Regions from separate parts of the Streptomyces sp. NPDC102467 genome, predicted to be linked through region 1. Evidence: riboswitches for the same ligand, from Rfam matches in the RefSeq annotation. Region 1 holds a riboswitch; each other region holds the start of a gene.
What was found. Region 1 has a riboswitch for thiamine pyrophosphate ahead of thiO (glycine oxidase ThiO). Riboswitches for the same ligand answer to the same signal wherever they lie in the genome.
Positions count from the first base shown of each region.

Region 2: it holds a riboswitch for thiamine pyrophosphate, as region 1 does, so the genes downstream of both, ACIREE_RS25525 (purine-cytosine permease family protein) here and thiO (glycine oxidase ThiO) in region 1, are expected to answer to the same signal.
Region 3: it holds a riboswitch for thiamine pyrophosphate, as region 1 does, so the genes downstream of both, thiC (phosphomethylpyrimidine synthase ThiC) here and thiO (glycine oxidase ThiO) in region 1, are expected to answer to the same signal.
Region 4: it holds a riboswitch for thiamine pyrophosphate, as region 1 does, so the genes downstream of both, ACIREE_RS21940 (thiamine ABC transporter substrate binding subunit) here and thiO (glycine oxidase ThiO) in region 1, are expected to answer to the same signal.

Region 1 covers NZ_JBIWKA010000007.1:98,279-105,441, forward strand. The annotation lists gene pknB (Stk1 family PASTA domain-containing Ser/Thr kinase) at 1-853, opposite strand, end outside; gene ACIREE_RS15830 (thiazole synthase) at 937-1,731, opposite strand; gene thiS (sulfur carrier protein ThiS) at 1,738-1,938, opposite strand; gene thiO (glycine oxidase ThiO) at 1,935-3,110, opposite strand; TPP riboswitch at 3,108-3,221, opposite strand; gene ACIREE_RS15845 (NAD(P)/FAD-dependent oxidoreductase) at 3,402-4,634, shown strand; gene ACIREE_RS15850 (Rv2175c family DNA-binding protein) at 4,726-5,091, shown strand; gene thiE (thiamine phosphate synthase) at 5,168-5,815, shown strand; gene metF (methylenetetrahydrofolate reductase [NAD(P)H]) at 5,942-6,862, shown strand; gene ACIREE_RS15865 (hypothetical protein) at 6,908-7,163, shown strand, end outside.
Region 2 covers NZ_JBIWKA010000012.1:134,159-141,321, forward strand. The annotation lists gene ACIREE_RS25500 (GlsB/YeaQ/YmgE family stress response membrane protein) at 3-266, shown strand; gene ACIREE_RS25505 (alanine--tRNA ligase-related protein) at 537-1,730, shown strand; gene ACIREE_RS25510 (DUF4097 family beta strand repeat-containing protein) at 1,727-2,500, opposite strand; gene ACIREE_RS25515 (hypothetical protein) at 2,850-3,245, shown strand; gene ACIREE_RS25520 (aspartate/glutamate racemase family protein) at 3,319-4,020, opposite strand; TPP riboswitch at 4,122-4,222, shown strand; gene ACIREE_RS25525 (purine-cytosine permease family protein) at 4,214-5,626, shown strand; gene ACIREE_RS25530 (alpha/beta hydrolase) at 5,688-6,383, shown strand; gene ACIREE_RS25535 (class I SAM-dependent methyltransferase) at 6,480-7,163, shown strand, end outside.
Region 3 covers NZ_JBIWKA010000008.1:228,007-235,169, forward strand. The annotation lists gene ACIREE_RS18715 (hypothetical protein) at 1-21, shown strand, start outside; gene ACIREE_RS18720 (hypothetical protein) at 307-1,515, opposite strand; gene thiC (phosphomethylpyrimidine synthase ThiC) at 1,815-3,653, opposite strand; TPP riboswitch at 3,647-3,811, opposite strand; gene ACIREE_RS18730 (YibE/F family protein) at 3,883-5,256, shown strand; gene ACIREE_RS18735 (SsgA family sporulation/cell division regulator) at 5,331-5,798, opposite strand; gene ACIREE_RS18740 (IclR family transcriptional regulator) at 5,899-6,675, opposite strand; gene ACIREE_RS18745 (DUF5326 family protein) at 6,860-7,072, opposite strand.
Region 4 covers NZ_JBIWKA010000010.1:126,796-133,958, reverse strand. The annotation lists gene ACIREE_RS21955 (DNA adenine methylase) at 1-151, opposite strand, end outside; gene ACIREE_RS21950 (hypothetical protein) at 148-1,683, opposite strand; gene rlmN (23S rRNA (adenine(2503)-C(2))-methyltransferase RlmN) at 2,186-3,292, shown strand; TPP riboswitch at 3,356-3,473, shown strand; gene ACIREE_RS21940 (thiamine ABC transporter substrate binding subunit) at 3,554-4,636, shown strand; gene ACIREE_RS21935 (ABC transporter permease) at 4,612-6,312, shown strand; gene ACIREE_RS21930 (ABC transporter ATP-binding protein) at 6,312-7,163, shown strand, end outside.

The sequences.
Region 1 (7,163 bases):
GCTGGGCGTCGGTCAGCGTCGACCGGGCTTCCCGCACGTCGGCGAGGAGCGCCACCGCGTCGTACGGGCGCAGCTGCACGGCGCGCGCGGTGGCCGACGCGACCAGGTCGTCGAGTGCGAAGGGGAGGCCGGGCACGGCCGCCGAGGGCGGCGGCACGTCCTCGTTGAGGTGCTTGTAGAGAACCTGGGCCGGGGTGTCACCGGAGTGCGGTTTGCCGCCCGTCAGCATCTCGTAGAGGACCACCCCGCACGCGTAGACGTCCACGCCGGCCGTCGCCGTGCCGTCCTCGATCTGCTCGGGCGCCAGATACGAGACCGTGCCGAGGAGCGTCCCGGTGGTGCTCGTGACCGTGTCCACCGCGCGGACCAGGCCGAAGTCCGCCACCTTCACGCGGCCGTCGTCCCCTATCAGGACGTTCTCCGGCTTCATGTCACGGTGGACGAAGCCCGCGCGGTGCGCCGCTCCGAGCGCGGCGAGCACCGGTTCCAGGATGTCGAGCGCCGCCCGGGGCCGCAGCGCACCGCGGTCGTGCAGGACGTCGCGGAGCGTGCAGCCCGCGATGTACTCCATCGCCAGATAGACGTACGCGCCGTCGGCACCCTGGTCGAAGACACCGACCACGTTCGGGTGCGAGAGACGGGCCACCGACTTGGCCTCGCGGATGAAACGCTCGACGAACGAGACGTCGGCCGCCAGCGAGGGGTGCATCACCTTGAGCGCGAGCACGCGGTCGAGGCGCGTGTCCACGGCCCGGTAGACCGTGGCCATCCCGCCGACCGCGATACGTGCGTCGATGCGGTACCGGCCGTCGAGCACATGCCCGAGCAACGGGTCCTGAAGGGTCGTGTCCACGCAAGGGAGTCTACGAGGAGCGACTGACAGGGCTCGCGCCCGCTGCGGGACCGGGCCCGTACTGCAGCAGAGCTGTGACCCTGTCAGAAGGCCGGGCGCTCGGGGTCGAGGTGGGCCCGCCCCTGCCTGGGCGAGGAGGCCTCGGCGAAGTGGCGCTTGGGGATGCGGCCCGCGCGGTACGCGAGCCGGCCCGCCTCCACCGCGTGCCGCATGCCCTCGGCCATGAGCACCGGTTCCTGGGCCCGGGTCACCGCCGAGGCGAGCATCACACCCGCGCATCCCAGCTCCATGGCGAGGGCCGCGTCGGAGGCCGTCCCCGCGCCCGCGTCCAGGATCACCGGCACGCGCGCGTGCTCGACGATCAGCTGGAAGTTGTGCGGGTTGCGGATGCCGAGCCCCGAGCCGATGGGAGAGCCGAGCGGCATGATCGCCGCGCAGCCCACGTCCTCCAGCTTGCGGGCCAGGACGGGGTCGTCGTTGGTGTAGGGCAGCACGGTGAAGCCGTCGTCGACCAGGGTCTCGGCGGCGTCCAGGGTCTCGATCGGGTCGGGCAGGAGGGTGCGCTCGTCGGCGATCACCTCGAGTTTGACGAGGTCCGTACCGAGTGCCTCACGCGCGAGGCGGGCCGTGAGGACCGCTTCTCCGGCCGTGAAGCAGCCCGCGGTGTTGGGAAGAACCTGGATGTTGAGCTTCTCCAGGACCGACAGGACCGAGCCGTGCACCGACGCGTTCACGCGGCGCATCGCCACTGTGGTGAGTTCGGTGCCGGAGGCGGTCAGGGAGCGTTCCAGGATGTCGAGGCTCGGGGCGCCCCCCGTACCCATGATCAGGCGCGAGGAGTACGAGGTGCCTGCGAGGACGAAAGCGTCGTCGGCCATGGACGATCAGCCTCCTTGTACGGCGGTGAGGACCTCGACGCGATCCCCTTCGCAGAGCGCCGTCGCGGACCACCGGGTGCGCGGGACGACGGTCTCGTTGAGGGCGGCGGCGACGCCGGAGTGTGCGGTGGTGAGTGTGGTGACGAGGGCTTCGAGGGTGGTCTCGGTGGTCACCGCGCGCGGCTCACCGTTGACGGATACGTTCATGCGGGCTGCTCCAAGGAGGCGTCACTGCTGCGGAAACGCCCCGGGGTGAACGGGCGGGCCTCTTCCGGGAGTTCGCCGGTGGCCAGGACCCGCGCCATCGCGTCACCGGTGACCGGCGTGAGCAGTACTCCGTTGCGATAGTGGCCGGTGGCCAGAAGGAGGCCCGGCAGGGTCGTCGGGCCGAGGAGCGGGGCGTTGTCGGGGGAGCCGGGGCGCAGGCCCGCACAGGTCTCGGTGAGGGGCAGTTCCGTGATGCCGGGGACGAGTTCGTGGGCGTCCCGCAGGAGTTCGTAGACCCCGCCGGCCGTGACCGTGGTGTCCCAGCCGAGCTCCTCGCTGGTGGCGCCCACGACGAGCTCGCCGTTGACGCGCGGCACCAGGTAGAGGTGGCTGCCGCGGACGACCGCGCGGACCGTGCGGCTGAGGAACGGCGCGTACTGCCGGGGCACCGTCAGCCGCAGGACCTGGCCCTTGACCGGGCGGACCGGAGGCAGCACCTCGTCCGGGACTCCGGCGAGACGGCCGCTGAGGCTGCCCGCCGCGAGCACGGTCTGGTCGGCCGCGAGCTCGGTGCCGTCGTCGAGGACGACGCCGCGCGCCCGGTCCCGTACGACGGAGAGCCGCTCGACCCAGGACCGGTGGAAGTCCACGCCCGCACGCTCGCAGGCCGTCACAAGGGCGCCCGCGAGCCTTCTCGGGTCGATCTGATGGTCACCGTCGACGCGCAGGCCCCCGCGCACGCCCGGCGCGAGCATCGGCTCGAGGCGGCGGCAGTCGCGGCCCGACAACCACTCGGACTCCAGGCCCGACTTCTGTTGCAGCGCGTGCAGTTCACGCAAATGCGCCCGGTCGTCCGCGTCCAGCGCGACCGCCAGCGTGCCGCACGCGCGGTAGCCGAGATCCCGTCCCGAGGCCTCGGACAGCTCGGCCGCGAACTGCGGATAGCGGCGCGCCGACTCGACGTTCAGACCGAGCAACGCCTCTTCGCCGTAGTGGAGTTCGGTGACTGCGGCCAGCATGCCGGCCGCCACCTGAGCGGCCCCGCCACCCGGTCCGGGATCCACCACCGCGACGGACAGACCACGCTGCGCGGCCCTCCACGCGGTGACCAGACCGATGATGCCGCCCCCGACGATCAGTACGTCGGTGGCTTTGTGCGCAGTACGCGACATGGGCGTCCAGCCCCTCCCTTCGCCGGCATGACCCGGATCAGGTTCGTACGGTCGGAGGCCGCTCCAGCCTCCCTCTCAGCCCGCTGCGTACGGGCTCCCGCGAGTGCTTTACGTCGGCCACCCTAACTCCTGCGCGCGACCCCCAGTAAGGGAGCCTCCGGCCGTTGCCCGTCGGCTCGACGGCACGTTGGGGGTTTGATCTCTAAACCGGTGACACGTGTGCAGGACGTCACGGCACGGGAGTGGTCCGCGCCGCTGACTGTCGCAAGATCAGGTGCCTAAGGTGATCCTGTGAGCGAGCAGCGGAGCGGTAACGGGACACCTTCAGGGCAGCGGCACGTGGTCGTCATCGGCGCGGGAATGGCCGGCGTCCAGACGGCCGTGGCCCTGCGCGAACAGGGCTTCTCCGGTGCCGTCACGCTGATCGGCGCGGAGCCCCACCAGCCCTACGACCGGCCGCCGCTGTCCAAGGCCGTGCTGCTCGGCAAGGCCGACGGCTCCGCGTTCGACGTCGACTTCGAGGCGCTCGGCGTCACCCTGCAGGTGGGCCGCGAGGTCACGGGGGTGCGCCCCGGCGACCACGAACTGGACACGGCCGCGGGCACCGTCCCCTACGACGTCCTGGTCGTCGCCACCGGCGCCGAACCGGTCAGGCTGCCGGGCGCGGAGGCCGCCCCCGGAGTGCATGTGCTGCGCACCCTCGACGACGCAGAGCGGCTGCGGCCCGTGCTCGCCGGGCAGCGCGACGTGGTGGTCGTGGGGGCCGGATGGATCGGCGCCGAGTTCGCCACCGCCGCCCGCGAGGCCGGCTGCCGGGTCACCGTCGTGGAGGCGGCCGAGCGGCCGCTCGTCGGAGCGCTGCCCGCCGAGGTCGCGGCCCCCATGACGGCCTGGTACGCGGACGCCGGAGTCCGACTGCGCACCCGCGCGCGCGTGGAGCGCGTCGAGCCGGGGGCCGTGGTCCTGGACGACGGGGCCCGGCTGCCTGCCGAAGCGGTCGTCGTCGGCATCGGCGCCTGCCCGGCCACCCGCTGGCTGGAGGGCTCCGGCATCGAGCTGGGCGCCCACGGCGAGGTGGTGGCGGACGCGAGCCTGCGGACGTCCGTGCCCGACGTGTACGCCGTGGGGGACTGCTCGTCGTTCCCCTCGCGGCGCTACGGAGAGCGCCTGATGGTCCACCACTGGGACAACGCCCTACAGGGACCGCGCACGGTCGCGGCGAACATCATCGGTGAGACACCGGCCGTGTACGACCCGGTGCCCTACTTCTGGTCCGAGCAGTTCGGCCGCTTCGTGCAGTACGCGGGCCACCACGGCGCCGCCGACGCGACGGTATGGCGCGGCGATCCGGCCGGCGCGGCGTGGTCGGTGTGCTGGCTGCGCGAGGGCGCCCTGGTGGCGGTGCTGGCCGTCGGCAAGCCCCGGGACCTGGCGCAGGGCCGAAAACTGATCGAGGCGGGCACCGCGCTGGACCCGGACCGGCTGGCCGATCCCGCCCGCCCCTTGAAGTCCGCTCTGGCGTGATCGTCGCCCGGACCCACGGTCCGAACTGCGGAAACACCTGGTCAGCCCGCCCCGGCTTCCGACTGTCAGTCCGGGATGGCACGCTTGTCCCGTGACCGAGATTGACGCAAAGATCGATGCTCTCGTCCCCGACTGGCTCACCCTCCCCGACATTGCCGAGCAATTCGGCATCGAGGTGACGCGTGTGCGACAGCTGGTGAAGGAGGGCCAGGTGATCGCCGTACGCCGTGGTGAGAACAGGGCGCTGCACGTGCCTGCCGCCTTCATCGACGGCGACAAGATCGTCAAGGGCCTCACCGGCACCCTGACGCTCCTGCGGGACGACGGCTTCAGCGACGCCGAGATGCTGGAGTGGCTCTTCACCCCCGACCCGAGCCTGCCGGGGACGCCCGCGCAGGCCCTGAGCGAGAATCGCGGCACGGAGGTGAAGCGCCGCGCCCAGGCGCTCGCCGTCTGACCTGACAACCGTCCGGCGTGCGCACCACGGCCTCCGTGGTGCGCACGCCACCGCCATCGACAACGGGGGATTTCCCATGGCCGACCCGAAGCGCGCGCAGCTCGCCGATGCCCGGCTCTACCTGTGCACCGACGCTCGCAAGCGCCAGGGAGACCTGCCGGAGTTCCTCGACGCCGTGCTCGCCGGCGGCGTGGACATCGTGCAGCTGCGCGACAAGGGCATGGAGGCGGGCGAGGAGCTGGAGCACCTCGCCGTGTTCGCCGACGCGGCCCGCCGCCACGGCAAGCTCTTCGCGGTCAACGACCGGGCGGACGTCGCGCACGCGAGCGGCTCGGACGTGCTGCACCTGGGCCAGGGCGACCTGCCCGTCCCCGCGGCCCGCGCCGTCCTCGGCGACGACGTCCTCATAGGCCGCTCCACGCACTCCGACGCGGAGGCCTCGGCCGCCGCCGTCCAGGACGGCGTGGACTACTTCTGCACGGGCCCCTGCTGGCCGACCCCGACCAAGCCCGGCCGCCACGCCCCCGGCCTCGGCCTGGTGCGCCACACCGCGGGCCTCGGCACCGACCGCCCCTGGTTCGCCATTGGCGGCATCGACCTGGGGAACCTGGACGAGGTCCTGGAGGCCGGCGCCCGCCGTGCCGTCGTCGTCCGGGCCATCACGGAAGCCGACGATCCGGCCGCCGCGGCAGCCGAGTTCGCCAAGCGCCTGCGCGCGATGTGACGTACGAAAGCCTCTGAAGCTCCTCTGAAATCCCTTGGAGCGCCTCTGAGGAGGGGTGTTCCGCTCGTCTGTCCGCAAGGTGGACGGGGATTAGGGGCTACCGGATTCCGTCAGTAACCTGCCCGTATGGCCTTTGGCACCGCTTCCACCAGGACTGATCGCGCCCGCACCGTCCGTGACATGCTCGCGGCCGGCAAGACGACGTACTCGTTCGAGTTCTCCGCGCCGAAGACGGAGAAGGGCGAGCGCAACCTGTGGAACGCGCTGCGCAGGGTCGAGGCCGTCGCACCCGACTTTGTCTCCGTGACGTACGGCGCGGGTGGGTCCACGCGCGCGGGCACGGTCAAGGAGACCGAGCAGATCGTCGCCGACACGACGCTGACGCCGGTCGCCCACATCACCGCCGTCGAGCACTCGGTCGCCGAACTGCGCAACATCATCGGCCAGTACGCCGACGCCGGGATCCGGAACATGCTCGCGGTCCGCGGAGACCCGCCCGGTGACCCCATGGCCGACTGGATCTCGCACCCCGAGGGGCTGACGTACGCGGCCGAACTCGTCGAGTTGATCAAGGAGTCGGGGGACTTCTGTGTCGGCGTCGCCGCGTTCCCCGCGATGCATCCGCGCTCCGCGGAGTGGGACACCGATGTGCGGCACTTCGTCGACAAGTGCCGGGCAGGCGCCGACTACGCGATCACGCAGATGTTCTTCTACCCGGAGGAGTACCTGCGGCTGCGCGACCGGGTCGCCGCGGCGGGCTGCGAGACGCCGATCATTCCGGAATGCATGCCGGTGACGAGCGTGCGCATGCTCGAACGCCTGCCGCAGCTGAGCAATGCCGACTTTCCTCCGGCGCTGAAAGAGCGGATCCTCACAGCGAAAGACGATCCAGCCGCTGTACGCTCCATTGGCATCGAGTTCGCGACGGAGTTCTGCGCGAAGCTGCTTGACGAAGGTGTCCCGGGTCTGCACTTCATTACGCTCAACAACTCCACGGCGACGCTGGAAATCTACGAGAACCTGGGCCTGCACGACCAGCAGGCCTGATGGGCCGTACCCGCAAGGGGATACGGCCGTACGAGAGGGGCGTACATGGGCTGGGCGGTCCTCTACATCGCGTTCGGACTGGTGGCACTCTGGCTCCTCGGTGAGGTGCTGCTGCAGTACAAGGCGCGCCTGCGCTGGCGCCTGCTCGCCTTCGGGGGTTTCCTCGGGGTGGTCCTCGGTGTCCTGATGCCGTCGGTGATCGTCATCGCGGCCGGGGCCATCGCCTTCGCGATCGGCCAGACGTACGTCACGCTGTCGTTCCGCCGCGGCTTCGCCTCGGGCTGGGCGCTCAAGAACGGCC
Region 2 (7,163 bases), on a different contig from region 1:
ACATGGAGATCTCAGGCATCTTCACCGCGATCGTGATCGGCATCGTGATCGGCGTTTTCGGACGTCTCGTCATCCCAGGCCGCCAGCACATCGGAGTGCTGTGGACGATCCTGGTCGGCATCGTCGCGGCGCTCATCGGCACGGCCATCGCCGTCGCGTTCGACGTCGCCGACACCCGGGGCATCGACTGGATCGAACTGGCCATCCAGATCGGCCTGGCGGCTCTGGGCGTCGTGGGGATCGAGCGGCTCAAGGGCCGCCGCTGACCCTGTGAGACGCCTTATAAAGCAGGTGTGTTCCCGAGTGGGCCGCGTTACCCTGGTCCGTATGAACGTCATCGGCCCAAGCAGCACCGCAACCGCGCGAGCGACCAGCTCGCCGGTTGCCGCCGCCTGACGTATTTCATTCTTCCCTCGGCGACCGGAGACGGCCCGCCGATGGTTCCGTGGCAGTTCCTCAGCCTTCAGTACGGTTTCCGGTGATCGTGCGGACCCGTGTCCGGTGCCTCCCCGCGCAGTCGCGAAGGAGCCACCCCCATGAACACCGAAGACGTCATCCGAACGTTCGTCGAGTACTACGAGGAGCGCGGCCACCACCGCATCAGCGGATCCACGCTGCTCCCGCCGCCCGGCGACCCCGTCCTCTTCACCACGTCCGGCATGCACCCCCTCACCCCGTACCTGGAGGGCCGGCCGCACGAGCTGGGGAGGCGGCTGGTCAACGTGCAGCGCTGTCTGCGGACCACCGACCTGGAGGAGGTCGGCGACCCCACCCATCTGACGGTCTTCGAGATGCTCGGCACCTGGTCGCTCGGCGACTACGAAGGCCCCCAGAGCCTCGACTGGGGATACGGGCTGCTCACCGAAGGGTTCGGCGTCGATCCTGGCCTGATCCACGCCACCGTCTTCGGCGGCGACGAGCAGGTGGGCCCGGACACGGCCGCCGAGCAGATGTGGCAGCGGCACGGGGTTCCGGTGGAACGCACCGTCGAGGACAACTGGTGGTCCAACGGGCCGACCGGCCCGTGCGGCCCCGACTCGGAGATCTTCATCTGGACCGGTGACACACCGCCGCAGTCGACGCCCACCCGCGACGACCGCTGGGTCGAGGTGTGGAACCACGTGATGATGCGGCACCGCCGCCTTCCCGACGGATCGCTGGTGCCCCTGCCGCAGCGCAACGTCGACACCGGGCTCGGCCTGGAGCGGCTGGCCTCACTGCTCCAGGGCAAGAACTCGGTGTTCGAGGGCGACGTCTTCACCCCGTGGCGCCGCCGGGTGCCCGGCCTGTGGGACCTCGACGAACCGTCATTGCGCCTCGTCTGCGATCACCTGCGCTCGGCCGTGGTGGTGATCGGGGACGGCGTGCGGCCGGGCAACACGGGCCGCGGCTATGTGCTGCGACGACTGGTGCGCCGCGCCCTGACGGTCCTGTGGCGTGACGACCCCTCGCGTCAACTCGGCGATCTCCCGGCCGAGTTGGTGTCGCACACGCTGGACCACTTCCGTCAGACCACGGACCCGGACGAGGTGCGCAGGGTGCTCCTCGACGAGGAACGCCGGTTCGGCGGGCTGCTCCGGCGGGGGCGGCAGGTGCTCGCCCGTCCTCGCTTCCAGGGCACGCTGGACGAAGAGGACCTGCACTATCTGCACGACACGCACGGTCTGCCCCGGGAACTGGTGCTGAGCCTGCGGCCCCGGCCCGAGCCGGAGATTTCGGAGATGTCCTAGTCGCGGGCGGCCCGCACGTCGCCGTTCACCGTGGTGAGTTCCATGGTCCGGTCGGTCTGGCCGGACCGGCCGGTGTTCTCGCCACCGTCCGGGACCGTGATCATCGGACGGCCGTTGTCCGTGGCCGCGGTCACCCGGTAGGCGGGAGAGTCGTGCGGAACGGAGACGTCCACCGAGCCGTTGACGGTCCGCGCGGAGAGCCGGCGCGGGGCGGTGGCGGAGCCGAGTGTGACGTCGCCGTTGACCGTACGGGCCCGCAGTGCCGCGGCGTGTACGGCTGTCGCGCGCACCGAGCCGTTGCGGGTGACGAGCCGCACCGTGGCGTCGCCCCGGCCCGAACCGGCCAACGCCACATCGCCGTTGACGGTGGTCAGGTCGAGAGGGCCGCTCACTCCGGCGACGTCGATGCCGGCGTTGCGGGCGGTGACCGTCACGGACGTGCCGGCGGGGACGTCGATCTCCGGCATGCGGGGGCACTCCCGGTCCGGATGGTCGCGGCCCTTGCACGACAGATCCAGGACCTGGGTACGGCCCTGCCGGGACCAGTGATGGGCCACCGCCGGGTCGACGCCCACCTGGTCGTCGTCCGCGGGCCGCAGGCGCACCCCGTTGTCCGTGGTGATGGTCAGCCGTAGGTTCGAAGCCGCAGACCCGGCACCGTCCGCGGGCGTTCGACCGTCGCCGCCGGCCCCGCCGCACGCCGCCAGGAGAGGGATCGTCGCCAGCCCGACGGCCACGTACCGGGCAGATCTCTTCGTCGCTGCCTTCATGCCGCTCGATTGCCCCGTACCGCGCCCGGCAAGCCCACCGAGCGACGGGCGCGGTGGGCTCACCGCAACAACCCGTGAAGGACCCCGCTCTCCGCCGGATCGGCGGAGAGCGGGGCGGCGAGCTCACTGCCGAACCCTCCCGGGAAGGACTCGGGCGTAAGCCGCCGCCGCACGAAGTCCCCTGCACGGTGCGGACGAAACGTGGGAAGCCGCTTTTGTCGCCTCTTGGTGCTGCTGTTCACCGATATCCGGCCCGAAGGAAGGGGAGGCGTGCCTCGCCGGGCCCTGGGTAGGCGCACCGCACACGGGCTGCGACAGGTGCGCGGCCCGCAGGGCTGAGGGGTCGAGGATGGAGCGAGCGCGGGCGAGTTTCCCGGCGCGTTGGGAAGCCGGGGGCGTCCTGGTCGTCGAGGTCGTCGGAGAGTTCGACGGCGTCGCCGCCACCGAACTGTGCGGCCTGCTGGCGCGCATGACAGGCACCGGGCAGCGGCTTTTCGTGGTCGACTTCGGGGGAGCCGGGCGCTGTGAGCCCGGCGGGGTCCGGCAGTTCGTCCGGACGAGCCTGGACGCGGAGGCGTTGCCGGACGAAGGCTTCCTGGCCGTCGTCGCGAGCCCCGCCACGCGCCCCGCGCTGCACGCCGAGGGCGCGGGCCGGCTTGCGGGCGGCCTGCACGACACCGTCACGGACGCCATCGAGGCCTGCTGGGCCTCGGCTCCGGAAGAGCTGGGGGAGCCGGCTTCCTGAACCGGGAGACACCGGCCGTCCGTACGGACAGGGTTTTGCCCCGGGGCCGCCGGGGCCGTTCAAGGACAGGAGCTCAGGGCGCGCCGTCGCCCGACGCGGCCCGCACGGCGGCTTCGGCGTGCAGCCGTGCCGTGGGGAACACGGGGACCGGACTGTCCCCGGCACCGATCAGCAGCTCGATCTCGGTACAGCCCAGGACGATCCCCTCAGCGCCGGCGTCGACGAGCCGGGCGATGACGTCCTGGTACGCGACGCGTGACGCGTCGAGCACCTCGCCGAGGCACAACTCCTCGTAGATCACCCGGTGGACGAGCGCCCGCCCGGCGTCGTCGGGGACGAGCACGTCGAGCCCGCCCTGTTCGAGGCGGCCGCGGTAGAACTCCTGCTCCATCGTGAACGCGGTGCCGAGCAGGCCGACCCGCTGGACACCGGCCGCGCGTACGGCGTCGGCCGTCGCGTCGGCCAGATGGATCAGGGGGACGGCCGTGGCCGCCTGCACCTGATCGGCGACCTTGTGCATCGTGTTGGTGCACAGGAGCAGCAGGTCGGCGCCGGCCGCCTCCAGGGACCTGGCGGCCGCGGCGAGAATCTCACCGGCCTGCTCCCAGCCGCCCTCGATCTGCAACCGCTCGATCTCCGCGAAGTCCACGGAGTACACCACGCATCGCGCCGAGTGCAGTCCGCCCAACCGCTCCCGGGTCAGCTCGTTCAGCAGCCGGTAGTACTCCGCGGTCGACTCCCAGCTCATTCCGCCGATCAACCCGATGGTCTTCATCGCACGACCCTATGCGCGGCGGCGGGAAGCCCGCACGCAGAGCCCGCACGAGGGGGCGCCGCCACCGCACACCGACGGAGCGGCTACTGTTCGCACCGGTACTGCCCGACACGGGGTGCCCCGCGACAGCGACGGGGCTGAGATCACACCCGTAGAACCTGAACCAGTTAACACTGGCGGAGGGATGTCAGCGATGTCGATGTCGCACGCTTCCACGGACCCGCGAGCCGCCGAGCGGCACGGCGCGGGCGCCTTCGACGGGCGGATGCCCGCCGCGCCGGGGGACTGGCGGCCGGAAGCGCGGGGGATCGCCCCCGTCCCGGAGGACCACCGGTACGGCGGCGCCGGACGGCTCTTCACCGTGTGGTTCGCGCCGAACCTGACGATGAGCGGAGTCTTCACCGGTACGGTCGGCGTCGCTCTGGGCCTGGACTTCGCCACCGCGCTGGCCGCCGTGGTCCTGGGTACCCTGCTCGGCGCCGTGCCCACCGCGTACCTCGGCACGTGGGGCAGCCGCACCGGGGCGGGCCAACTGCCCCTGGCGAGGCTGGCGTTCGGCCGGGCAGTCGTGGTACCCGGCGTTCTGCAATGGCTGTCGTCCATCGCCTGGGACGCGCTCATCGGCCTGTTCGGCGGAGACGCGCTCGCCCGGCTCTGCGGCTGGCCGTTCTGGCTGGGGGCACTGGTGATGATGGCCGCCCAGGGTGCGTTCGGCGCGCTGGGCTATGAGGCGATCCACCGCCTGCAGAAGTGGATGACGGCCGTCCTCGCGGTCGCCTTCTGGGCCCTGGCGCTGCGTCTGGCGCACGCCGGCGTCACCCCCGCGGGCCACGGGAGCGCGCAGGGCGCCGACCGTCTCGGCGCGTTCGCCCTGACGACCACCATCGCGCTGAGTCTGGCCATCTCCTGGGCGCCGTACGCCAGCGACTTCAGCCGCTACCTGCCACGCGCCACCTCTCGGGCCCGCATGTTCTGGTGCACGCTGGCGGGCGTCGTCGTCTCCTTCACCGCCGTGCAGGCGCTCGGACTCTGGGGCGCTTCGGTCTTCACCGACCAGACCGCGCAGGGCGTCGACACGCTGCTCGGCGGCGGGGTGATCGGCTCCCTCGGGCTCCTCGCCGTGGCGCTGGCCGCGCTGTGCAGCAACGCGATGAACGACTACAGCGGTTCACTGGCTCTCCAGGTGATCGGCGCCCGCCTGCCACGCCCGCTCGCCGCCGGACTCGCCGCGCTCCTCGGGTACCCGCTGGTGCTGTGGATGCATGCCGCCGACACCGCCGCCCGCTTCCAGAACGTCCTCCTGTTCGTGGGGTACTGGATCCCCGGCTTCGTCGCGGTCGTCCTCGTCGACTGGCTGGCCCGGGCCCGCGCGCGACGCGGCGCCCCCCTCGACCTCGCTGAGGAGCAGAGGCGTCAACAGCCGCTCCTGCCCGCCCTGTTGGCGTTCCTTGCGGCGTTCGCCGCCACTGTCCCGTTCATGAACACGAGCCTCTACGTCGGCCCCGTGGCCGAAGCGCTCCACGGCGCGGACCTCGGCTACTACGTCGCTTTCGGCACCGCGCTCGTCGTCTACGCGCCGATCAGGCTGCGGCGAGCGGTGGTTTGAGCCGTTCTGCTGTCGGCCAAGTCGGTCGCGGCTTCCACGGCCCGGTCGGCACGCTCGTCCCATGCAGCCGGTCTTCGTCCTCGTACACAGTCCGTCGGTGGGCCCCTCGACCTGGCACCCCGTGGCCGCGCAGCTGACCGCGGCGGGATACCGGGTACGGGTGCCGTCCCTGGTGCACGTCGGCGCGGGGGCGCCGCCGTTCTGGCCCGGCGTCGTCGATGCCGTCCGCGACGATCTGCGGCAGCTCCCCGCCGCCGACCCCGTCGTGCTGGTGGCGCACAGCAACGCGGGCCTGTTCCTCCCGGCGATCCGCTCGGGCCTCGACCGCCGCGTGACCGGCTCGATCTTCGTCGACGCGGCGCTGCCGGCCCGGACCGGGCCGACCCCGGTCGCCTCGCCCGAACTGCTGGAGTTTCTCCGCCCCAAGGCGGTGAACGGCAGGCTGCCGCGCTGGACCGACTGGTGGGACGAGGCGGACGTTGCCCCCATGTTCGCCGATCCGGCGGTACGGCGGACGGTCGTCGAGGAGCAGCCCATGCTGCCGCTGTCCTACTACGAGCAGCACATCCCGGTCCCCGACTGCTGGGACGACCACCCGTGCTCCTACCTCCTGTTCGGCCCGCCGTACGAGGACCTGGCCGCCGAAGCGCGCGACCGCGGCTGGCGTGTGGCCCACCAGCCCGGCGCCCACCTGCACCAGCTGGTCGACCCTGCCGGAACGGCCGGGCACCTCGTCGAGCTCGCCGGCACGTCGTGACCCGGACTTTGCGCGCCGGGCCTCAGGCAGGGGAACCTTCTTGCGTTATAAGCAAAATATTATGCGTTGCGGGCGTACGTACGTACCGTTGATCTCATGACGCACCACGTATCCGCAGGTCACGACCGTGATTCCCACGCCCACGCCCACGGCATGGAACAGCCCCCGGACGACCTCGTCGAGATCCTGGACCTCGATGCGGAGATGTTCGCGCCCTACCTCGACTCCGTGCACCGCAAGATCGCGGACCTGTCGGAAGGCGGCGTCCGGCACATCGTGGACCTCGGCGCCGGCAGCGGTACCGGCACCTTCGCCCTGCTGCGGCAGTTCCCCGACGCCCGGGTCACCGCCGTCGACAGCTCCGCCCCCATGCTGGAACAGCTGACCCGGACCGCCGCCGGCAAGAACCTCGCCGCGCGCGTGCACCCGGTGCGGGCCGACGCGGGGAAGAGCCTCCCGGGCGTCAGCGACGCGGATCTCGTCTGGGCCTCGGCCTCCCTGCACCACCTGGACGACCCCGCCGCGGCCATGGACGTCATCTTCGCCGCGCTGCGCCCCGGCGGGCTCCTCGCCGTCGCCGAGCTGGACGGGATGCCCTACTTCCTGCCCGACGACGCGGTGCCCGACCGGCCGGGCCTGGAAGCCCGATGCCGTACGGCGCTCACTTCGCTCCACGCCGAACAGGTGCCCCACCTGGGATCCGACTGGGGCACCAGACTGGCGGCGGCCGGTTTCGACATCGCGTACGAACAGACCGGGCAACTGCGCCCGGCCGCCGCC
Region 3 (7,163 bases), on a different contig from region 1:
CCCGAGCACCAGCCCGACTGACGCTCGGCGGGGCACAGGGCCGTGACCTCGGCTCGGGGCGGACTGCAGGGGCCCCGAGCCTTGGGTCAGGCGCGTACGCCGGTCAGTCGGCGAGCGGCAGACAGACGCGGTTGCCCGCCTCGGCGAACTCCTTCGACTTCTGCTCCATGCCCGCCTCGACCTCGTCCTTCGTCGCGCCGTCTCACGCCGGATGTCGTGCGAGATCTTCATGGAGCAGAGCAGCACTCCAGAGCTGCCGACCTGCACTTGCGTGTACTGCCAAGGTGCTGTCGCAATGCGGCGTCCCTACGAGGAGGCCTCAACGGACACGCTCTGCGATGTCGCCGACTGGAAGTTGGTGTCTTCGGCGAAGACGGCTCGGTACGAGCCAGCCGTACTCCGGTCGATATCCGCTGCGAATTCGTAGCCGCTGCCTCCCCAGAAGGCCTCGTCCGTGGCAACGGTCGTCCACTCGGAGCCGTCGGGCGAATACTGAATATCAACAAGGATCGTGGCCGGGCTCCACCCGTCGGGGAAATCGATGAGTCCCTCGGTGTGAACCTGACCCGTGTCCGAGCGACTGGCGGTGAAGGCCGTGAACTTCGAAGCCCTGTGCACATGCACGACGGCGCTGGTGCCTGTCGAGGCCTGGAGGAACGGGTCGTCGTCGGTGTTCAGCGCCATCTGGAAGTAGCCGCCCTGCCAGGGCGTGTATTCCATGGTGAACGTGCCGTCGTCGGCGCTGGTGAACTGCCCCACACCATCTGTCGCGGAGTCATTGGGGCCGAAGAGGACACCGCCGGACCGTCCCGCCAGCGGTACCCATCCGTCGCCAGTCTTCTGCTCGACTTTGACGTTCAGCGTGACGGACTGGTTGAAATCGATGTCGGTTTTACTGACCGTCGCTATGAAACGAGTGGGAACCTGGTCGACGCCGATCTGTACGGGCTCCGACTCCCCGTACAGCACGCTAGGAGCGCCACCGCCCGCCCGGGAGACGGCCTGAATCGGGGCGGCATTGTCCAGTCGGACCGAGGTGCTGAAGTGACCGTTCTCCTCGGTAGGAACGGTGATCTGAGTCCAGTAGTCGACATCGATGTCGACCTGGCGTGCCGCCAAGGGCTTCACTTCACGCGTAGGCCACCGTCCATACAACGTCCCCTCGACCTGCACCTCGCGATGCTCGCGGTCGATCGATGTGCGGTCGACGCTCAGCTTGCCGAACTGTGCGACAACGTAATAGGCAAGGTCTCCGGCTGACTGCTGATGCACATGATCGCCGTTGACGTCCGTCACGTCCACGTCGATGCGATAGCTGCCGAGCTCGGGCAGCTTCAGCGGCCTTTTCGTGCGCCATACGCCATCCTGGGCCGTCCCGGAGAAAAGCCGGAAATCCTTCGACCCGACTTCGGCCACCTCAGCCTTCGTTGTGTACGAGATCAGATGAGCCGTGATCTTCTTGATGTCAGCTCCGGATCGAGCGCTGATCTGCAGGGTGCCCAAGTCCTCCGACACGCTTCCCGCATACCGGACCTCGAGTTGATCAGCAGCGTGCGAGGCTGTCGTCCCAACAAGGCTGAGCGCGGCCGCTGCCCCCGCCACCGTCACCCATCTGCATATTCTTCTCAACAACACCTTTGATCCCCACCCCTTGTCGATTGAATCTGGCAACCGCCTCCCGAGACGGCTCCGGTGAGGATCTTTATACCGGCCGTCACATCTGGGTGCACCGGCCTTTTGACGCAGGACTCCAACACGGAGCGGGCCCGCGCTCCTACGAGCGGGGCCCACTCGGTGGCCTTCCGTCGCCCGTCTCAGTCGGCCATGGGCAAATAGACTCGGTTACCGCTAGCCGCGAACTCCTTCGACTTCTGCAGCATCCCCGCAGCGACCTCCTCGGCCGACGCTCCCGCAGCCGCCGTGACGCCGATCTGCTCCATGCCCGCCTCGACCTCGTCCTTCGTCGCGCCGTGCTCACGCCGGATGTCGTGCGAGATCTTCATGGAGCAGAACTTCGGACCGCACATCGAGCAGAAGTGCGCGGTCTTCGCCGGTTCGGCGGGGAGCGTCTCGTCGTGGAACTCCCGTGCCGTGTCCGGGTCGAGGGCCAGATTGAACTGGTCCTCCCAGCGGAATTCGAAGCGGGCGTCGGAGAGCGCGTCGTCCCAGTCCTGCGCGCCGGGGTGCCCCTTCGCGAGGTCCGCCGCGTGGGCCGCGATCTTGTACGTGATGACGCCGGTCTTCACGTCGTCGCGGTTGGGCAGGCCCAGGTGCTCCTTGGGCGTGACGTAGCAGAGCATCGCCGTGCCCCACCAGGCGATCATCGCGGCGCCGATCCCGGACGTGATGTGGTCGTACGCGGGAGCGACGTCCGTGGTCAGCGGGCCGAGCGTGTAGAACGGTGCCTCCTCGCAGATCTCCTGCTGGAGGTCGATGTTTTCCTTGATCTTGTGCATCGGGACATGGCCCGGCCCCTCGATCATCGTCTGGACGCCGTGCCGCTTGGCGATGGAGTTGAGCTCGCCGAGCGTCCTGAGCTCCGCGAACTGCGCCTCGTCGTTGGCGTCCGCGATGGAACCGGGGCGCAGTCCGTCGCCGAGCGAGTACGTGACGTCGTACGCCGCGAGGATCTCGCACAGCTCCTCGAAGTGCTCGTAGAGGAAGCTCTCCTTGTGGTGCGCGAGGCACCACGCGGCCATGATCGAGCCGCCGCGCGAGACGATGCCGGTCTTGCGGTCGGCGGTCAGCGGGACGTACGGGAGGCGGACCCCGGCGTGGACGGTCATGTAGTCCACGCCCTGCTCGGCCTGTTCGACGACCGTGTCCTTGTAGATCTCCCAGGTCAGTTCCTCGGCCCTGCCGTCGACCTTTTCGAGGGCCTGGTAGAGCGGCACGGTGCCGATGGGGACGGGGGAGTTGCGCAGGACCCACTCCCGCGTGGTGTGGATGTTGCGGCCGGTGGAGAGATCCATGACCGTGTCGGCGCCCCAGCGGGTCGCCCACGTCATCTTGTCCACCTCTTCCTCGATGGACGAAGTGACCGCTGAGTTGCCGATGTTGGCGTTGACCTTCACCAGGAACCGCTTGCCAATGATCATTGGCTCGATCTCCGGGTGGTTCACGTTGGCGGGCAGGACCGCGCGGCCCGCAGCGATCTCCTCGCGTACGACCTCAGGCGCCACGTTCTCCCGAATGGCCACGTACTCCATCTCCGGGGTGATCTCGCCCCGCCTGGCGTACGCGAGTTGCGTCACGGGCTCGCCGCTCCTACCGCGTCGCGGCTGGCGCGGGCGGCCCGGGAAGACCGCGTCGAGGTTGCGCAGTCCGCCGCGCGGCGAAGTGTGCTTGATCCCGTCGTCCTCGGGGCGGGCGGGCCGGCCCGCGTACTCCTCTGTGTCGCCGCGGGCGATGATCCAGTTCTCACGGAGGGGCGCAAGGCCCCGGCGGACATCGGTGTCGATGGTCGGATCGGTGTACGGACCTGAGGTGTCGTACAGCGTGACGGCCTGGCCGTTGGTGAGGTGCACCTGGCGGACCGGCACCTGGAGGTCGGGGCGCGAGCCCTGGACATACCCCTTGTGCCATCCGGTGGACTTCCCGGCCTCCGGCTCAGAGCCGCTGGAGGCAGGCGTGCGTGCGTCCGTTGTGGTCATGTAGACCTACTCCCTACGCCGGCATTACCCGGTAACAGGTTCGGCGGTCGACGCAGCGATATTCGTCGTCGGTGCTCCACGCTGTTTCACGTGAAACACGCTGGGACGAAGGTCAGCGCCCTCTCAGCCCGGTGCTCCGAGCTCCCGCGTTTGCAAAGGTGCCTCCACGCTAGCGTCCCTTCGGACGCGTTGAACAGAGGGCCCCTGCCGTTCTTGCGATGATCGGGCGGTGACCACCACGCAACAGCCTCCGCCTACGCCGCCCCAACCACCGCACGGACCGGACCCGTCGGGCGCAGGGGGCGGCGACCACGGACACGGCCATTCCCACAACCACGGCCCCGCCGCGCCCGTCTCCCAGCACCTGCGCAAGGTCATCGCGGCGATCCTGGTGCCGTTCTCCGTCGCGGTCGTCGTCGGTCTCGCGGTGCTGTGGCCGGGAGGCGCACCGGCGCACGAACGCACCGGAGTCGGCTTCGACCGCCAGACCCAGCAGGCCACGGTCACCCGGGTCGAGAAGGTCGACTGCAAGTCCGTGAACGCCTCCGGCGACACCCCGACCGGCGACACCTCCACGGCCGAGGGCTCGTCCGCACAGCAACAAGCCACCGGCACCTGCGGCAAAGCGTCCATCAGGGTCGACACCGGCAAGGACAAGGGCCGCACGTTCACAGAGATCGTCCAGCCGGACTCCCCCCGGCAGCTGCACGAGGGCCAGGAGGTGATCGTCGCCTACGCGCCCGACGCCCCGGAGAATCTGCAGTATTCGGTCACCGACGTGAACCGCAAGTTCCCTATGGCGCTGCTCGCCGGGATCTTCGCCGTGGCCGTGGTCGTGGTGGGCCGCCTGCGGGGCGTCATGGCGCTGGTCGCGCTCGCGGTCAGCTTCATGGTGCTGACGTTCTTCATCCTCCCGGCGATCCTTCAGGGCTCGAACCCCCTGGTGGTGGCGGTCGTCGGAGCGAGCGCGATCATGCTGATCGCGCTGTACATGTGTCACGGCCTGTCGGCCCGGACCTCGGTCGCCGTCCTCGGCACCCTCGTATCGCTGCTGCTGATCGGCCTGTTGGGCTCGCTGTTCATCGGCTGGGCGGCGCTGACGGGCAACACGGACGACAACACCGGCCTGATCCACGGCCTGTACCCGCACATCGACATGAGCGGCCTGCTGCTCGCCGGCGTCATCATCGGCTCGCTCGGCGTCCTGGACGACGTGACGGTGACGCAGACGTCGGCCGTGTGGGAGCTGCACGCGGCCAATCCGACGATGGGCTGGCGCGGCCTGTACCGGGCGGGCATCCGGATCGGCCGCGACCACATCGCGTCCGTCGTCAACACCCTGGTCCTCGCGTACGCGGGCGCGGCGCTGCCCCTGCTGCTGCTCTTCTCGATCGCGCAGAGCAGCGTCGGAGACGTCGCCAACAGCGAGCTGGTGGCGGAGGAGATCGTGCGCACGCTGGTCGGCTCGATCGGCTTGGTGGCCTCGGTACCGGTGACCACCGCTCTTGCCGCGCTGGTGGTCTCCGCGGACCGGCCGGGCTCCCACGAACCGTCACAGGCCGCGCCGGGGCGCGGTGGCAGGGGGCGGCGACGCAAGCGCTGAGCGGCGCGGAACGGCTCGGGTGCACCGCGCTGCTGAAGCGTTACGTCAACTGCCCTGCCTGGCCCGTACGGCGGTCAGCCGGCGTTCTGCTCCTCGCCGAGGATCCGGTCCAGGGCCTCGTCGAGTTCGGCCTCGTAGTCGGCCAGGGCCTGCTCCTGGCCGAGCGGTACGAGCTTGTCCGTGCGGTCGAGGAAGGCGATGAGGGGCGCCACCCCGGCCCGGAACAGCGCCTGATCGGCACCCACTTGCAGCCGGATGTGCACCTCGCCCGGCATCTCGCCGGCGCCGCCGCCGTCCGCGCGCTCCACGGGGGAGATCCGAACATCACCGTCGCCCGTGGCGCCGTTGACCCCGTCGACGAGGAGCTCCCGGCCGAACGCCCAGGTCACAGGCGCGTCGCCGGGGAGATGAAACGTGAGCTGCACCGCGTACGGATCCCCGGCCTCGTACCGGAGCTCCACCGGGATACGGAACGAGAGCTCCTCAGAGACGAGGAAGCTCATCATGATCTCTGCCTGAACTGCTTGTACCGACTCGCGCATCGCCTACCCCGTCAACTTGCCGTCGATTGGCCAGGAATGACCTTCCTGACACTGCTGGCATCTTGCTCAACGTACACAGGGGATCACAAGGAGTGAGTTTTCAGATGCTGATAGAGAAGGCGAGTGTCCCTACGAGGCTGCCGATCTCGTCCTGCAACCGGCGTGCGGCGGGTAGCAGTTTCTCGGCCTGATGGGAAGGGAGAGAAATGGCCAGAGTTGCCGCGGCCGAACCGATGGTGAGCGGGAATGCGGCACATGCGGTGCCGAGCGCGTACTCCTGACGCTCGATGAGGGGCTCCATCCGCCCGACGGTTCTCAGCTTGCGCAGCAGCGTCCGGTTGTCACGCATCGAGTACGGGGTGATGGACCGGGCCGGATAGCGGTCGAGATGGTCCCGGCGCGCCTCCTCGCCGAGCTGGGAGAGCAGGCACTGGCCGATCGCGTGGGCATGCCCGGTCTCGCGGAAATCCGCCCACTCCTCGACGGCCGGAGTGGCCGGAGTGTCAGCGACGGCGATGACCTCGATCTCGCCGTCACGGTAGATCGCGAAGTAGACGGGAACACCGATGGTGTCCCGCCAGTGCCGCAGCGCGTCGGTGATCATGCCGCGACGATTCTGCTGCGCTCCGCTGCTGCTCAACCGCTCGGCCGCGTCCCCGAACATGAAGACGCCCTTCTCCTTGCGGAGGTAGCCCTCGTGGGCGAGCGTGCGCAACAGGTGGTAGGCCGTAGGGAGGGCGACTCCGGCCTCCCGGGCGAGTTGCTTGGCAGGAGCCCCCTCGTCGTGCGAGGCGACCGCCTCGAGCAGCCGCATGGCCCGCTGGACGGAGCCGATGAGCGTCTGCGGGGCTGCGGGTGCGGGGTCGGCCGTGGCCAAGGTTCACTCCCGGTACGCGTGAGTTCCCCCGCGTCCCCGGGGCTCACGGGGGCGAAGCCGTCGGAATCCGGACTTTAACCCTTGGCCACCACTCGGTGCGGGTCAGGAACGGAAACTTCCCCCGGTCGTGCGAACGGCCACCTCGCACGACCACCGGAGCCCTCACCGGCGGCCCCGCCGCGACTCACCAGTCGCTGCGCGAGGACGACCCCGCCAAGAACTTCCGCACGACGTAGATGAGCCCGCCCACCAGCGCGGCGAACACCAGCACCTTGAAGAGCAGACCGATCACGAATCCGACGACGCTGGCGATCAGCCCGCCGAACACGACCAGGGCGATGACCGGCACCGCGACCCACTTCACCCACCACGGCATGCCCGCGAATATTTCTCGCACTGCCATCGCTCCTTCGCTCCGAGACCCGTGTCGGGACTCTTCTGACTTCCTGCATCCGATGCTGACACGCCGGAGGCCCGCGCGGGGCCCC
Region 4 (7,163 bases), on a different contig from region 1:
CATAGGGTTCTACGTACGTTCCTCCGGTCAGGTCATTGGCCCGTACGATCTCTCGCAGTCTCGTGTAAAGCGAGGCCTTGCCTCCCGGGTAGCGTAACGGCGAGATGATTGGCTTTTTGTGGTGCCTCATGGGCGTGTCTGAATCGATCATGGCTTCAGCACCATCCTAATGAGACCTTCCATGCCATCCCAGCATGCCTTAACTTCTTCTGCCGTGGCAAAAACGTGGTGATTGTGGTTAATGGCGTTCATGTGGTCAATGGTCGGTATGTAGACTCCGATTTTGTTGCCTCGAATCTTCTGAATCACCTGAATGAAGGGAGTCTTTTTCGTCGACTTAACGTGATCCTCCAGCCAGGCTAGACATCCTCCCAGCTGTACGAATCCAGCTCCCTGCCTGCCTGAATGAGCCTTTAGGTCTACGCCGAGTTTTTCGGCGTAGGCTTTGATCGACTTCTCTAGAAATGTGCGAATCAGATCGAGTGTTGCGTTGGGGAATTTCTTGACGTTGATGACTGCGAGTTCTTCGCAGACTTTTCTAATGGAGGCGGGGTAGCTTGGATCGATTTTGATTTGACTGAGATTTAGGTAGTTCGAGGTAGATGCTCTCTGGTGGCTGCCTGGAGCTGATTGAGTTGCACTGCTGGGTGGTGCTTGCGTGCCTGGCTGAGACGTAAGTTGCGGGTGTGTTGAGTTGTTAGTTGAGGTTAGAGATCGTGCTTGTGAGGTATGTGGTGAGGTTGGTGTTTGCTGATCTCTCGACGAACCAGACTGCACTTTCTGGCCACTTGATGCGGTGGAATTCGAAGCGCTATCCACTGCCGTGACAAGTTCTCGCAGTTCGTCCATGTAGTCGGTATATGATTTGGCCCTCGTTGAGTTTAGGGTACGAGTATTGATATTTTTGCTCTTGATGTCGCCGACGATCTTCTCTGCGAGTCGCGCGAACTGCTGCGATGCTGCCCCCAGCTCAACAGTTGCAGTCTGCTCGTTTACCCGAATTTGCGCCAGGAGTAGAAACTCCTCATTAGAGTAGAGGCGAGCCAGTACGGAAACGGGAAAATTGCGAGTAGCGACGTAATCGGAGAGTGCGGGGTCTCTGTAGTGCGCATCTCGGAAAAATTGGAGAATCCGACTTCGTATGATGAACTTCTTGACCTCAACCGTTGGGTAATGGGAGATCAGGTATTCGGGTGATTTTCCGGCATCTATTTGAGCTTGGAAAAAAGCGGCTTGCCGTGAGGGAGACCAACCAACCCGTTGCGTCCCCGTGTGGATGGCCGCGATTAGCTGGTTTGCTTCGTCTTGATTTGGGGCGACCTTTACGGAAATACGTCGGAAGGTGTCCAGGGCTACAGCCTGAGTAGCTTTCTTGATACGGCCTTGGAATTCCGGTGCCAGGAAGGGGTTCTGCATGGCTTTGAGGGCTGCTATGCGTCTATTGCCTTCCACGACAACGAACTCCCCATCGCGCTTTAGCGCTATGGGGAGTTCGTGTGTCAACAGTCCAACCTTGCAAATGCTTTCAACGAGGGCTAACGCTTTCTCGTTGTGAAACAGGTCCTGAATTATGTCGGCCTGAAGCGAAGCGTCTTTGAGGTCGATCCGAACATTCAGTGGATCTAACTCAAGCTCATTAACAACGTCGACAGTAATTTCTTCCCACGCTGACATGTCGATCATCGGATCCCCACCCCTGTTGCCGCGACACCGTGCTGCGCCTGCGATCTTCCACTGACTTACAGCACTTGGCTCGCTACGGCAAGACCCTCAACTGAACGAATCTCGCTAGTAAGAGCGACTTCGGGGTCGCTCGCGCTTTAGAGGTCGGGCCTTGCTATTCCAGCGAGGCCGGATCGAGCATCCAGCCGTTCTCGTGTCTGCGACTGGACGGTATGGCGCGGAAACTCGACCCAGGCCAGTGTCGCAGTGTGCGATGCCGACGACCTTGGTGCTGAGTGTCACGCCGCGACTGGGGTTTTCGTCCTGCTGGCCACGGGGACGTGCAGCTACGCCATCCCGCAGCGCTCTGGCAGGTGCTCTGGCCAGCGTAAATTGCAATGGTGCTGGGCCGCCTGTGGGCCGTCCGAGGAGAACCCACCATGGCCGGGGACGACCAACGATGACCACGGCGTAGGGCCGAGACCCCAGGTCACGCCCGTTCGTCTGCCACACTGGTACAGCCATGCCTAAGCCCGGAGAACTCACTTTCGTTGCCCCCCGCGGAGCCAAGAAGCCGCCGCGGCACCTTGCCGACCTCTCGCCCGCCGAGCGGAAGGAAGCCGTTGCCGCGATCGGTGAGAAGCCGTTTCGCGCCAAGCAGCTGTCGCAGCACTACTTTGCGCGGCTCGCGCATGATCCCGCGGAGTGGACCGACATCCCCGCCGGTTCGCGCGAGAAGCTGCGGGAGGCGTTGCTTCCCGAGCTGATGACCGTCGTGCGGCATCTGTCGACCGACCAGGACACCACGCGCAAGACCCTGTGGCGGCTCTTCGACGGCACGCTCGTCGAGTCCGTGCTGATGCGGTACCCGGACCGGGTCACCATGTGTATTTCGTCCCAGGCCGGCTGCGGGATGAACTGCCCGTTCTGTGCCACCGGGCAGGCCGGTCTCGACCGGAACCTGTCGACCGGCGAGATCGTGCACCAGATCGTGGACGGGATGCGGGCGCTGCGTGACGGGGAGATCCCCGGTGGGCCGGCCCGGCTGAGCAACATCGTGTTCATGGGCATGGGTGAGCCGCTCGCCAACTACAAGCGTGTCGTGCAGTCCATCCGGGCGCTGACCGACCCCGAGCCCGACGGGCTCGGGCTCTCGCAGCGCGGTATCACCGTGTCGACGGTCGGGCTCGTCCCCGCCATCAACCGGTTCACCGACGAGGGTTTCAAGTGCCGCCTCGCCATCTCGCTGCACGCGCCCGACGACGAGCTGCGCGACACCCTCGTACCGGTCAATACACGGTGGAAGGTGCGGGAGGTGCTCGACGCCGGTTTCGAGTACGCCGCCAGGTCCGGGCGCCGGCTCTCCATCGAGTACGCCCTCATCCGTGACATCAACGACCAGGCGTGGCGCGGTGACCGGCTCGGCCGGATGCTCAAGGGCAAGCCGGTGCATGTGAACCTGATCCCGTTGAACCCGACGCCGGGCTCGAAGTGGACGGCGTCGCGGCCGGAGGACGAGAAGGCCTTCGTCGAGGCGATCGCGGCGCACGGTGTGCCCGTCACCGTCCGGGACACCCGTGGTCAGGAGATCGACGGGGCGTGTGGCCAGCTCGCCGCGACCGAGCGGTAGCCTGGACTCCAGTTGGTCCGAAGGGCTTCTGCTCCACGTAGTCTCAGTAGTACCTACATCTGCATATTCCGACAGGGGAGCGCCACAGCGCTGAGAGTGCGGCACCAGACCAATGGCAGGCCGCAGACCCTCTGAACCTCGCCCGGGTCATTCCGGGTAGGAAGTTCGGTCACCACTCATGCTGTTGCGCCCTGCCCGGAGATCTTCGGAGGTCTCCGGGCAGGGCCGCGTCTTCTCCTGGTCATTCCAGGAGGAATTCGAATGAGAACGAGCAAGAAGACGTACGTGGTCATGGCCGTGGGCCTCGGGCTTGTCGCGTTGTCCGCGTGCGGGTCGTCGAGCGGCTCGGGCTCCGGCGGCGACTCCAAGACCGTCACCCTCGTCAGCCACGACTCGTGGGCCGTCTCCAAGAACGTACTGAAGGACTTCGAGAGAAAGTCCGGCTACAACGTGAAGGTCCTGGAGGACGGTGACGCCGGGCAGGCCGTCAACAAGGCGATCCTCTCCAAGGGCAATCCGCAGGGGGACGTCTTCTTCGGCGTCGACAACACCCTGCTGTCGCGCGCGCTCGACAACGGAGTCTTCTCCTCGTACAAGGCCAAGGGTCTGGGAGAGGTGAAGAGCGAGTACCAGCTCGATGCCGGGAAGAATCGTGTCACTCCCGTCGACACCGGTGACATCTGCGTCAACTACGACAAGAAGTACTTTTCCGAGCACAAGTTGACGCCGCCCTCGTCCTTCGCCGATCTGGCCGAGCCGAAGTACAAGGATCTTCTGGTCACCGAGAACGCGGCCACCTCCTCGCCGGGCCTCGGCTTTCTGCTCGGGTCCGCCGCGCAGTACGGCGACGACGGCTGGCAGGGCTACTGGAAGAAGCTCGTCGCCAACGGTGTGAAGGTCGTCGACGGCTGGGACCAGGCCTACAACGAGGAGTTCAGCGGGAGCGCCGGCGGCAAGAAGGCGGGTGGCGAGCGGCCGCTCGTCGTCTCGTACGCGTCCTCGCCGCCCGCCGAGGCGATCTACTCCGACCCGCAGCCCAAGACGTCGCCGGTCGGCGTCTCGACCGGGACCTGCTTCCGGCAGATCGAGTTCGCCGGGCTGCTCGACGGGGCCGGGAACGAGAAGGGCGGGCAGGCGCTCCTCGACTTCCTGATCTCGAAGGAGTTCCAGCAGGACATGCCGCTCAACATGTTCGTCGACCCGGTGGCCGGGAACGCCACCGCGCCCGCCGACTACACGAAGTACGCCGCGAAGGTCGACGATCCCGAGACCATGAGCCCGCGCAAGATCGCGGACAACCGTGACAGCTGGGTCAAGGCGTGGACATCGCTCGTAAGGAAGTGACGGCGAAGACTCGCCCCGTACGAGTACGACGCCCGTCCGGGAGCGCGGCGCGGCTCGGCCTGATGGTCGTGCCCGTCGTGTTCTTCGGGGTCTTCTTCGCGTACCCGGTCGTCGCGATCGTCCGGCGGGGGCTGCACGTCAGCGGTGCCTGGCAGTTCGGGCGGATCGTGGACGTGCTGGGGGAGTCGGACATCCGGCACGTCCTGTGGTTCACGGCGTGGCAGGCCCTCGCCTCTACCGCCCTCACGCTGCTGATCGCGCTGCCGGGCGCGTACGTGTTCGCCCGGTTCGACTTCCCCGGCAAGCAACTGTTGCGGGCCGTCGTGACCGTGCCGTTCGTGCTGCCGACCGTCGTCGTCGGGACGGCGTTCCTGGCGCTGGTCGGCCGGGGCGGGCTGCTCGACGCGTTGTGGGGTGTGCGGCTCGACACCACGGTCTGGGCGATCCTGATCGCCCACGTCTTCTTCAACTACGCGGTGGTCGTACGGACCGTGGGCGGGCTGTGGTCGCAGCTCGACCCGCGCCAGGAGGAGGCCGCGCGGATGCTCGGCGCCTCGCGGTTCGCGGCCTGGCGGACGGTGACGCTGCCCGCGCTCGGTCCGGCCGTGGCGGCCGCGGCGCTCATGGTCTTCCTGTTCACGTTCACGTCGTTCGGGGTCGTGCAGATCCTCGGCGGGCCGGGCTACTCGACCCTCGAAGTGGAGATCTACCGGCAGACCGCGCAGATCTTCGACCTGTCGACCGCGGCCGTCCTGACGATCGTGCAGTTCGTCGCGGTGGGACTCATCCTCGGTGTGCACGCCTGGAGCGTCCGGCGCCGGGAGAGCGCGCTGCGGCTCGTCGACCCCGCCCACACCGCGCGCCGGCCGCGCGGGGCGGGCCAATGGGCGCTCCTCGGTGGGGTGTTGGTGACCGTCGCCGTGCTGATCCTGCTGCCGCTCGGCGTGCTGGTGCAGCGCTCGCTCGATGCCCCGGGCGGGTACGGGTTCGCGTACTACCGGGCGCTGGGCGACGCCGACGGCGGCACCTTCCTCGTGCCGCCCATCGACGCCATCGGGAATTCGCTGGAGTACGCGCTCGCCGCCACCGCCATCGCGCTGCTGGTCGGCGGGCTCGCCGCCGCCGCGCTCACTCGGCGCGCGGGACGCCTTGTACGCGGGTTCGACGCGCTGCTGATGCTGCCGCTCGGGGTGTCCGCGGTGACCGTCGGCTTCGGGTTCCTGATCACCCTCGACAAGCCGCCGCTCGACCTGCGGGCGTCCTGGATCCTGGTGCCGCTCGCGCAGGCGCTGGTCGGTGTGCCCTTCGTGGTCCGCACCATGCTGCCGGTGCTGCGGGCCGTCGACGGGCGGCTGCGGGAGGCCGCCACCGTGCTCGGGGCCTCGCCGCTGCGGGCCTGGCGGGAGGTCGATCTGCCCATGGTGCGCCGGGCGTTGCTGGTCGCGGCGGGGTTCGCGTTCGCCGTGTCGCTCGGCGAGTTCGGGGCCACCGTGTTCATCGCGCGGCCCGACAACCCGACCCTGCCGGTCGCCGTGGCGCGGCTGCTCGGCCGGGCCGGTGACCTCAACTACGGGCAGGCGATGGCCCTTTCGACGGTCCTCATGGTCGTCTGCGCCGTCTCCCTGCTGCTGCTCGAACGTATGCGGCCCGCGCGGGCCTCGACCGGGGAGTTCTGATGGCGGCCTTGCTCGCACTCGATGACGCGACCGTACGGTTCGGCGGGCGCGCGGTGCTCGACGGCGTGGACCTGGAGGTCGCCGACCACGAGATCGTGTGCGTCCTCGGCCCCAGCGGCAGCGGCAAGTCGACGCTGCTGCGGGCCGTCGCGGGCCTCCAACCTCTCGACCGGGGAAGGGTGTTGCTGGGCGGCCAGGACCAGGGCGCAGTGCCCGCCCACAAGCGGGGTGTGGGTCTGATGTTCCAGGACCACCAGCTCTTCCCGCAGCGGGACGTGGGCGGCAATGTCGCTTTCGGGCTGCGGATGCACGGTGCCGGTCGGAGCGAACAGGCTTCACGCGTAGGGGAGTTGCTCAAGCTCGTCGGCCTGCCCGGCGCCGAGCGGCGGGCCGTCGCCGCTCTGTCGGGAGGCGAGCAGCAGCGTGTCGCGCTCGCCAGGGCGCTCGCGCCGCGGCCCCGGCTGCTGATGCTGGACGAGCCGCTCGGCCAGCTCGACCGGTCGCTGCGCGAACGCCTCGTCGTCGAACTGCGGGAACTCTTCGGCGAGTTGGGGACCACCGTGCTCGCCGTCACACACGACCAGGGTGAGGCCTTCGCGCTCGCCGACCGGGTCGTCGTCATGCGCGACGGACGGATCGCCCAGTCCGGCACGCCTCTCGACGTGTGGCGGCACCCGGCCGACGAATTCGTGGCCCGCTTCCTCGGCTTCGACAACGTCGTCGAGGCAGCCGTATCGGTCTCCGGCGACGCCGCGGACACTCCGTGGGGCAAGGTGCCGGTGCCGCCCGGCTCGCAACCGGGCCCGGCCAAGATCCTCGTACGGCCCGCGGGAGTACGCCTGGTCGCCGCC